3 regions of the Amphritea japonica ATCC BAA-1530 genome follow, and region 3 is predicted to be linked to each of the others. Evidence: predicted binding sites of a transcription regulator. Region 3 holds the regulator's gene; each other region holds the start of a gene.
The links. The regulator FNR, encoded in region 3, switches genes on or off when oxygen is low (the NO sensors DNR and NnrR bind a similar motif). The targets are predictions, from matches to a motif close to TTGATNTANATCAA.

Region 1: hpaD (3,4-dihydroxyphenylacetate 2,3-dioxygenase) is a predicted target of FNR. The motif match lies at 1,949-1,962, and genes of this name have one in related genera.
Region 2: AMJAP_RS08940 (OmpW/AlkL family protein) is a predicted target of FNR. The motif match lies at 1,502-1,515, and genes of this name have one in related genera.

What each region holds. Positions count from the first base shown of each region.
Region 1 covers NZ_AP014545.1:2,201,973-2,205,257, forward strand. Annotated here, with positions in the region: gene AMJAP_RS10315 (hypothetical protein) at 1-168, opposite strand, end outside; gene AMJAP_RS10320 (DMT family transporter) at 360-1,202, shown strand; gene hpaR (homoprotocatechuate degradation operon regulator HpaR) at 1,291-1,728, shown strand; gene hpaD (3,4-dihydroxyphenylacetate 2,3-dioxygenase) at 2,115-2,966, shown strand; gene AMJAP_RS10335 (NAD-dependent succinate-semialdehyde dehydrogenase) at 3,068-3,285, opposite strand, start outside.
Region 2 covers NZ_AP014545.1:1,922,206-1,925,490, forward strand. Annotated here, with positions in the region: gene AMJAP_RS08935 (MFS transporter) at 109-1,359, shown strand; gene AMJAP_RS08940 (OmpW/AlkL family protein) at 1,666-2,250, shown strand; gene AMJAP_RS08945 (cupin domain-containing protein) at 2,536-2,850, shown strand; gene AMJAP_RS08950 (enoyl-CoA hydratase-related protein) at 2,964-3,285, shown strand, end outside.
Region 3 covers NZ_AP014545.1:2,084,625-2,087,909, reverse strand. Annotated here, with positions in the region: gene AMJAP_RS09705 (alpha/beta hydrolase) at 1-89, opposite strand, end outside; gene AMJAP_RS09700 (adenine phosphoribosyltransferase) at 328-870, opposite strand; gene fnr (fumarate/nitrate reduction transcriptional regulator Fnr) at 953-1,732, opposite strand; gene hemN (oxygen-independent coproporphyrinogen III oxidase) at 1,818-3,209, opposite strand; gene AMJAP_RS09685 (sulfite exporter TauE/SafE family protein) at 3,277-3,285, opposite strand, start outside.

The sequences.
Region 1 (3,285 bases), 120 kb from region 3:
AGCCTCTAACGCAGTAAACTCTATCCCACCAATATGCTGTTCATGGCCATCTTTCTGCTGCAGATAAAGCTGTTTAAAACCCGGGCTAATCTCCATGGACCAGAGCACAGTGCTGGAACCAAGCATTGAAATAAAGAATAGTACGCTTGCCAAAAAACACTTCATCATCGACCTCCTGAGCCATTTATTCCAGTTTAGGAGTTGATCACAGAAGCACTATGATACTTCCGTACTGTTTTAGTCGCTTTCAGCACTGTTGTTTAATTGAAATACAGATACAATGCCGGATCATCTCAATCCACTTTGCTATTCGCTCAAGAATGCACTGTGTAATCATGAAAAAGCCTGAGAGAGTCTCTATGAATTCTGAATACCTTAAAGGCTTTCTACTGACAGCACTCGGCGTCCTGGTATTGAGTTTTGATGCCCTGCTAATACGCCTGATCGATGCAGACTCTTTCAGTTTATTGTTCTGGCGTGGTCTACTAATGAGCCTGACGGTTGCTTTCTGGTGCCGCTACCGATATCCAGGTAAACCCTTTTTTTACCGAGACTGGCCCAGTATACGTTCAGCGGGACTCTACGCCCTCTGTTCGATCTTCTTCGTCTCTGCAATCAATCACACCTCTGTCGCTAATGTGTTAGTAATTATCAGTGCTCAGCCTCTATTTGCAGCACTCATCGCCCGCGTTTTTATTGGTGAAAAGTCCTCAGCGTCCACCTGGGTCGCAATTATTATCTGCATGCTCGGCATCGTTTGGGTGATGAAAGACTCGTGGTCAGCCCCCAGCCTTACCGGGGACCTGCTGGCCTTCTGTTGTGCGATTTGTTTATCGGCAAAATTTGTCAATGATCGTGCCGTAAAGCACCGGGATATGACGCCGGCATTGATAACCGCTGGGTTATTCATCGCTATCACCAGCTTACCAAACGCATCGCCGCTGGCCCTGTCCGGTGCAGACTGGGGTTGGATGTTGTTACTTTGCGTGATTGTTATCCCGATAGCGTTCGTTTTAATTACTCTGGGACCCACGCGCATTTCTGCCGCTGAGGTGGGTATGCTGATGCTGTTGGAAACAGTATTTGGTCCCCTGCTGGTCTGGCTGTTTATAAATGAAGCCCCAAGCCCTTCCGCTTTGCAGGGCGGTGGAGTAGTGATTGTCACCTTACTGCTTCACGGTTATTTAAAATGGCGAAAATAAGACAGGTAAAGGCCATAACTAAAAAAAAGTTTGCATCACTAAGCATGAATCGTAAGAATAGATAAAAAGCTCTTAAAAAGAACATCCTATGCGAAAATTTGAAGATTCCTTACCACTGCAACTCCTGAAAGCCCGAGAAGCAACGATGGCTTTTTTCCGCCCCTTGCTTCAGGAGAATAATATTACTGAACAGCAGTGGCGTGTACTCAGAGCCCTGAAAGCGTTCGGTGAGCTTGAGTCTAAGCAATTGGCAGACCACTGCTGTATCCTTAGCCCAAGCCTGACCGGCATTATCAAACGACTTGAGCACCAGGGCTATATCACCCGTAAGAAGTCTGAAGAAGATCAGCGCCGCACCCTGATACGCTTAACTGAAAAGTCTCAAGTATTGTTCACTCGCCTCAGCCCCGATGTAGAAGCAAAATATAAGCGTTTTACCGATCTATACGGCACCGAGAAATTAACTGAACTGTCTCAACTATTGAAAGAACTCACCGAACTGGAATCAGATTCACAAGACAATTAGCGTCTAAAACAGGAAAAGTAGTACAACACAGGCATAAACGACACAACCTGATCCAATATTTTTCCAAAATCCACTCAGCGGCTAACCTGCGTTATAACCCTATCGTCATCCAGCAACCTATTGACCCTCTGCAGCTTTCTCTGGGTCAGGGCGCCCTGGTTCCTCTCCTGTTAGAAACTCACCTATTTCTCTGGTACTCCCAGTCAAAGTTTACATTTAGATGATCTGGGTCAGGAAATGAATAGTAGCCTTTGACAGTAATCTGCAGACTAACTAATCTTACATATAGTTAATATATTAACTATAATACATTTTCCGGGTGCAGGTCATATACAGATTAATCTGGCCCTTTCAACATACTTATAAAAATCAAATGAGGTTTGACCATGGGCGAGATTGTACTGGCAGCAAAAGTTACCCACGTACCAACAATGCTATTATCTGAACGACCAGGCCCACTGGAAGGCACACGACAGCAAGCCATTGACGGCCATAAAGAGATTGCCCGTCGCGCACGTGAAGCGGGAGCTGACACAGTTGTTGTCCTGGATACCCACTGGTTGGTCAACAATGGTTACCACATTAACTCCCGTGATCACTTCAAGGGCGTTTACACCAGTAACGAGTTCCCTCACTTCATCCAGAATATGGAATATGAATACACCGGTAACTCTGCACTGGGTGACCTGATCGCTGAGAAAGCGACTGAAAAAGGTGTATACACCCTCTCACATCAGGTTGAATCCCTGGATCTGGAATACGGCACCCTGGTTCCAATGCGCTATATGAATCCAGAGAGTGACCTGAAAGTTGTTTCTGTTGCCGGCTGGTGTACCGTTCACAGCATCGAATCCTCCCGCATCCTGGGTGAAGCGATCCGTGAAGCGATCGAAGCAAGTGATAGCAAGGTTATGCTGATTGCATCCGGTTCCCTGTCACACGCTATCTGGGCGAATGATGACTACGAAGCCAATAACGGTACATTCACCATCTCTAAAGAGTTCAACCGCCAGGTTGACCTACGGGTGTTAGATCTGTGGCAGCAGGGTGAAATCTCTACTTTCCTGAAAATGCTGCCTGAATACGCTGACCTGTGTAGCGGTGAAGGTGGTATGCACGATACCGCAATGCTGTTCGGCGCCCTGGGTTGGGATAAGTACGAAGGTAAAGGTGAAATTATCGGTGAGTACTTCCCAAGCTCCGGTACCGGCCAGGTAAACGTTGTTTTCAGTCTGTAACTGATTCATTTAACAAAAAAGGAGCTCTAAAAGAGCTCCTTTTTTTACCTAAATAAGCGAAGTAACAGGCTGTTACCACCGCTTCAGTATCAACATAGCCTTTAACGCTGGATACCACCGATACAGATATATTTAGTTTCCAGGTAATCATCCAGACCATACTTTGAACCTTCACGGCCCTGCCCAGACTCTTTCACGCCTCCGAATGGAATGACCTCAGAGCTGATAGCGGTTTCATTCACGCCAACCATACCGTACTCAATTCCTTCAGACACACGCCAGATACGACCCACGTTCTCGGTATACAGATAGGCTGCCA
Region 2 (3,285 bases), 160 kb from region 3:
AGTCGCTGTATTATTGAACATTAAAAATCACCGCGAACATACTTTCTACTCCCTTCAATTCACTACAAAGCATAACGCTGAGAAGATTACCGAGAATAATTACTTTATATGTTCATGAATCGAGGATCATCAACGACTGTCCACAAAATTCACTATGCCTGGATAATCGTATTTTCCGGTATGTTGACCCTGTTTTGCTGCATGGGACTGGGGCGTTTTGCTCTGGGAATGTTACTGCCATCCATGGGAACAACGCTTACTCTCAGTTATTCCGAAATGGGTTTTATCAGCACGGGTAATTTTGTCGGTTATCTGCTGTCGGTATTTCTCTGCGGCAAGATGATCACCCGTTTTGGAGAACGCAGAACCATCGTTGTTGGTCTGATTTTAATATCAGCCAGCATGCTCATTGTGAGCCTTAGCCAACAGTTATGGCTGATTGTTATAATGTATTTCATTACCGGTATAGGTAGTGGTGCGGCAAATATCACGGCAATGACACTCGTTGCCCATTGGTTTTCCAAGAAATATCGCGGCCGTGCTGCTGGCTATATGATTGTTGGTAATGGTTTGGGAATTATGGCAAGCGGCCTGCTGATACCCTGGTTAAACAGCAACTGGGGCGACTCTGGGTGGCGTATCGGCTGGGCCTCATTCTCGATTATTATTGCCTTACTAACATTGATTATCGCTGCGCTGGTACGCAACAATCCTCATGCATTATCTATAAGCCCGCTGGGTGAAGAACCCGTAGAAGCAACAGCTGCATCCAATGTACAACAAGCACCGGACAACCTTTTAAGACTGATTGCTCATATTGGCGCGATCTATTTCGTGTTTGGTTTTACCTACGTTATTTACGCAACTTTTATCGTCACAACGTTAGTCGATGAATATGGATTTAGTGAGGCTAAAGCCGGATCGCTCTGGATGACAATCGGTGTACTCAGTGTATTCTCCGGCGCTTTATTTGGCTGGATTTCGGACCATTTTGGCCGTAAAGCAGGACTGATTGGTGTATATAGCCTTCAGACAGTTTCTTATCTGCTGGTCGCATTAATGTCAGGCGAATATTCGCTGTATCTGTCAATGATACTGTTTGCCCTTACCGCCTTCAGTATTCCCGCCATTATTGCTGCTATGGTTAGCGATATGCTGCCGCCTTCTGAAGCTGGAAAAGTATTCGGTTATGTGACCTTCTTTTTCGGTGTAGGACAAATTGGCGGGCCGACGATGGCTGGTTATCTGGCCGAGTTAAGCGGCACCTTTTCATCGGGCTACCTGCTTGCTGCGCTGTTAACTTTGACGGGGATTGTGCTGACTTCCTTCCTTAAATATAACAGCAGCACTCAGACATAAATTTTACCTCGATAGACATTTAAATAGTCAGTTAGATAACGGATAGCACTTAACGGATAACGCTTATTAGTCCCACTGTTTTTCTACAGAAGCTGCTAAATTTTACGAATCGATAAATACCCCTATAGATTGCATGGTTAAATTGACGTAGCGCAACTTTTAGTCAAGATACATTTCTACAGTTTTCTAAAACTGTCTTAAATCAATATTCCTCCAGGATAAATAACGTCAAATAGCTGAGTCTTACTTACTGACGCTTATTAAGGGAATATATCGATGAACAAAAAAGTAATTTCTGCAGTAGTAATGGGTGCTTCATTAGCCACAGCAGCAAACTGTATGGCATATGAAGCTGGTGATATGGTTTTGCGTATAGGGCTTGCCAACGTTAACCCAGACACCACAAACAATACTGTAGTACCGGGCTTAGATGTTGAGGATAACACCCAGATTGGTTTAGCCGGAACATTAATGTTGACCAACAATATTGGTGTCGAATTGCTGGCAGCAACACCATTCAAACATGACATTACACTAGACGGAACAAAGGTTGGTGAAACTGAGCATCTCCCACCGACTCTATCTATTCAGTACTACCCTATGGAGAGCAGTTCACCTCTACAGCCTTACATTGGCGTTGGTATCAACTACACAGCCTTCTTCTCTGAGGGTACAACAGGAGCATTGGCAGGCACCAAATTAAAGCTGGATGACTCCTGGGGGCTCAGCGCTCAACTAGGTGTCGATTACTCTATTAATGACCAATGGTTAGTAAATGCTGCCGTTTGGAAAATGGATATCGATACCAATGTTGAAGTCGATGGAACAGACATGGGCGGCCTTGAAATTGACCCTACCGTTTTCATGCTTGGGGTAGGCTACAAGTTCTAATTTAAGCGAAATGCAGTCCTAATGCTGGGGTGGAATATCCATCTCAGCATATCCAGCTAAAAAGTCACAGATTTCTCATTTACCCTTTTCGCGTTTACGCTTTCTATCAGGAATTATATTGCTGAATTCCTTTAACCTGAAGAGCCACTATATGTACAACCAAAATCATCATAAATTAGCATTCAGTAACTTTTGATTTATATTTTATAAGTTGAAAGATTTAATCTTCAGTCTACTTTCTCAATTATGGTCTACCCTTGATCTTAAAGATCATCGGACAAATTGATGCAAAATCTATTCACTAACATCCCTTCTGACCTGCCTAACGAGTTATTCACTGTTTTGTTAGAAAATGACCATCTCACAATTGAACGGATTGTGTCCCGAGGCCAGCAGACACCTGAAAACGACTGGTATGATCAGGATCGTCATGAGTGGGTCTTATTAGTGCAGGGCCGCGCTCGGATAGCTTACTGTGATAGTGAGCCGGTAGAACTTAGCGCCGGACAGTATCTTCATATCCCGGCGCATCGTAAACACCGGGTTGAATGGACATCTCCTACCGAAGATTGCATTTGGCTAGCAATACATTATGGATAATCTGAGCGGACTAAACACTGTCGAAAAACAACAGATCTGATACACTTTTAGGCCTTATAAGTAGCTGCTATGTAACACCAGCTCCGCCCAGTAATAACCGCCATGGAATGAAGATGACTGACACACTACAACTCCCAGTACTCAGCGACAGCACATTAGTCCTAAATAATCGCGTTGCTACCCTTACCTTTCAGCGCCATGACGTTCGTAACGCACTTACAGGTACAGCCTTAATCGATGACCTGGTTACTGTTGCCGAGTGGGTAAATCACACGCCAGATGTTTCAGTACTTATTATTACCGGTGATGGCAGTGCGTTCTCGGCTGGCGGTAACATCAAGGAGATGAGTGAGCGTGACGGCGAGCATAAAGAAGGCGCTTTTGCCGGTGACGTGTATACCGTACAGAATAAATATCGTCTGGGCATCCAGCGTA
Region 3 (3,285 bases):
TGCTTTATATTGACCTCTTCCGCGTATGAATGGCTGCAAAACAGAACTGAGATGACTAGAGCGGTGATATAGGCAGGCCGGTTAAACATAACGGTTTACTCTTACTTATATAGTATTTTTATCATTGTTATATTCATATAACCTAAAGAAATATGCAACTGTATAATAGTCGCAGATATTTTTGAAAGAGGATTGGAGGAGCGTATTTATAGTTGAATCATGCAGGGAAGCAGTCACGGCAATTGCTATCAGGAAGATAAAAGTACCGGACGCTGATACTAGACCAGGGAAGACCTGTAAAGCCATCCCCGGTGATAGGGTCTTTGATTAGAGTCCCTCGTAGGCGAGCAGCGCATGGACAGGTATGCCAGACTGCTGAATTTTTTCAGAGCCTCCAAGATCGGGCAGGTCAATGAGGGTTGCCGTTTCGTATACCTCTGCGCCTAACTCTTTAATAATAGTGCAGGCAGCGAGGACGGTGCCCCCTGTGGCGATAAGGTCATCAAACACAAGAACTTTATCTCCTTCAGTTACCGCGTCAATCTGCATCTCTACAGCGGCGGTACCGTATTCCAATGCATATTCTCGCTGAATTGTTTTACCGGGTAATTTCCCTTTCTTACGTACCAGGACCAATGGGATATTGAGTTGATATGCCATGATAGAGCTGATGAGAAAGCCTCGGGCGTCAATGCTGGCTATATGAGTAATATCAGTATCGATATAACGCTGGATAAATTCATCAGAGATCATGCGTAGCGCTTTTGGATCTTTAAACAGAGGGGTGATGTCTCTGAACATGACGCCGGGTTCCGGCCAATCCGGAATCGTGCGCATGACTGACTTTATGTAACATTCATCGAAGCTCATCAGAATTACCTTAAAACAGAATGACTTTGGAGACAAAATAATACCCGCTAAGTGCGGGTATTACTTTGCTTCAGATGGGAAGTTAAGTGCTAGGGCAGGATTTCTCTTCACAGGTTTCTTCTTCCTGTGATTCACCCGAGAGTTTGAAAATCTCATCAATATTGGTTAGCTCAATCTCTTTACCATCGACCCGAACCAATTCCATTTTCTGGAACCGGGTAAAGATCCGGCTAACAGTTTCGACCGCAAGCCCCAAATAGTTACCGATTTCGTTACGGGACATTGAAAGCCGAAAACTAATGGCTGAATAGCCCCGTGCTTTGAAACGGTTAGATAGCTTAACCAGAAATGTCGCGACCCGCTGTTCCGCGTTTTTCTTACTTAATAACAGCATCATCTGCTGATCATCGCGAATCTCTTTGCTCATCGTACGAAGGATCTGGCGGCGCAGTTCTGGAAGTTGTCCAGAAAGGTCATCGAGTCGCTCAAAGGGGATTTCGCAGACGGTGGTGGTTTCCAGAATTTTTGCCGATACCGGGTATTCTTCATTATCAAAACCACTCATTCCAACCAGTTCACCTGGGAAGTAGAACCCGGTGATCTGCTCTTCGCCCTCGTTAGTCAGAGTATAGGTTTTGATCGTGCCCGCACGGATAGCATATACAGATGAAAAAGGTTCGCCTTGGTGGAACAGGTGTTCACCTTTTTTGAGTGGGCGGCTTTTATCGATAATATCGTCAAGCCGGTCCATCTCTGTCATATTGAGGGACACGGGTAAGCACAGTGAGCTCAAGCTGCAAGTACCGCAGTGGACCTGTTGCAAGCTATGTAGTTTCCCTTCAGATGCCTTATGGTTACCCATAAATGATGTCCTGTATTCGTTGTTATAGACGTAGCTAACACAAGATTATCTACTAAAATTCGAGCCGGGTGAAGCTTTTCCCGTATCAAATGATGCGGGAAAACCCCTTTGTCGGCGACTGCTTTGGAATATACGCGTCAAATGACATGCATATTCTGCGGATCAGCAGCCGTCCTGCCGGGGTCACTTCAATGTTGTCATCAGTGAGTACAACCAGGCCATCCCCAGTGAATTTTTCCAGTTCCTGCAGTTCTTCAGTAAAGTAGTCAGCAAAGGATATTTCAAACTGATCTTCAATATCTTTTTTATGTAACTGGAAATGACAGATTAATTGGGTAATCACTGCTCGGCGGATTCTGTCATCCCGTGTCAGGGTGACCCCGCGCTTAATAGCATCATTACGTGATTCTACTGCAGCAGAATAAAGGGCGATGTCATGTTCATTCTGATAGTAAACATCACCAATCTGGCTAATAGACGACACACCCATGGCTACCAGATCGCAATCACTGTGAGTCGTATACCCCTGGAAATTTCGATGTAACTTCCCGCTTTGTTGAGCCAGGGCCAGTTCGTCATCAGGTTTAGCAAAGTGGTCCATGCCGATATATACATAACCTGCATCAATTAGTTTGCTAATCGTTGTTTCTAGAATGGCCAGCTTAGTCTCAGGGCTAGGCAGATCTTCAGCTTTGATATGACTTTGTGACCTGAATCGGTCTGGCATATGAGCATAGTTAAATACCGATAAGCGATCAGGGTCGAGCTCGATAATGGTATCAAGGGTTTTCGTGAAGCTATCCAGGGTCTGGTGTGGGAGACCATAAATAAGGTCGATGTTAATTGAGCGGAACCCCAGGCGACGAGACTCATATAATACATCGGCGATCTCTTCTACGGGCTGCACCCGGTTCACCGCTTCCTGCACTTTAAGCTCGACATCCTGAACACCAAAACTTACTCGATTGAAACCGATTTCACGCAGGACTTTTAACATTTCGTGATCGACTTCACGGGGATCAATTTCAATTGAATAGTCTCCGGAGTCATCATCCAGAAGCTTGAAATTATCACGCAACTTCTGCATCAGCTGGATCATCTGATCATTACTGATAAAGGTCGGAGTACCTCCGCCAAAATGGAGCTGCTCAACAACGCGATCTTCGGAATACCATTCTGAAAGCTGAGCCATCTCTTTATACAAGGTATCAAGGTAGGGTTGTGCTTTCTTTCGGTTGCGTGTGATTACCTTATTACAGGCGCAGTAATAACAAACGTGAGCACAAAAAGGGATATGTACATAGAGTGACAATGGGGTATTAAGGTCAGCAGTTTGTTGGCCTGTGTTAACCAGTTCGCTAGCAGAAAGTTCAGGATCAAACTGTATTGCCGTTGGATACGAGGTGTAGCGCGGGCCTGATAGGTCATAGCGGCGGATCAGATCGAGATCCCATTTAATCAGATTGTTCTGGTTCACAACATTTCTCACTTCTACAGCAAAGGGTCGATTATAGAGCTTTAAATCGTGCCGGTATTGATGTTTATCAAGCTAG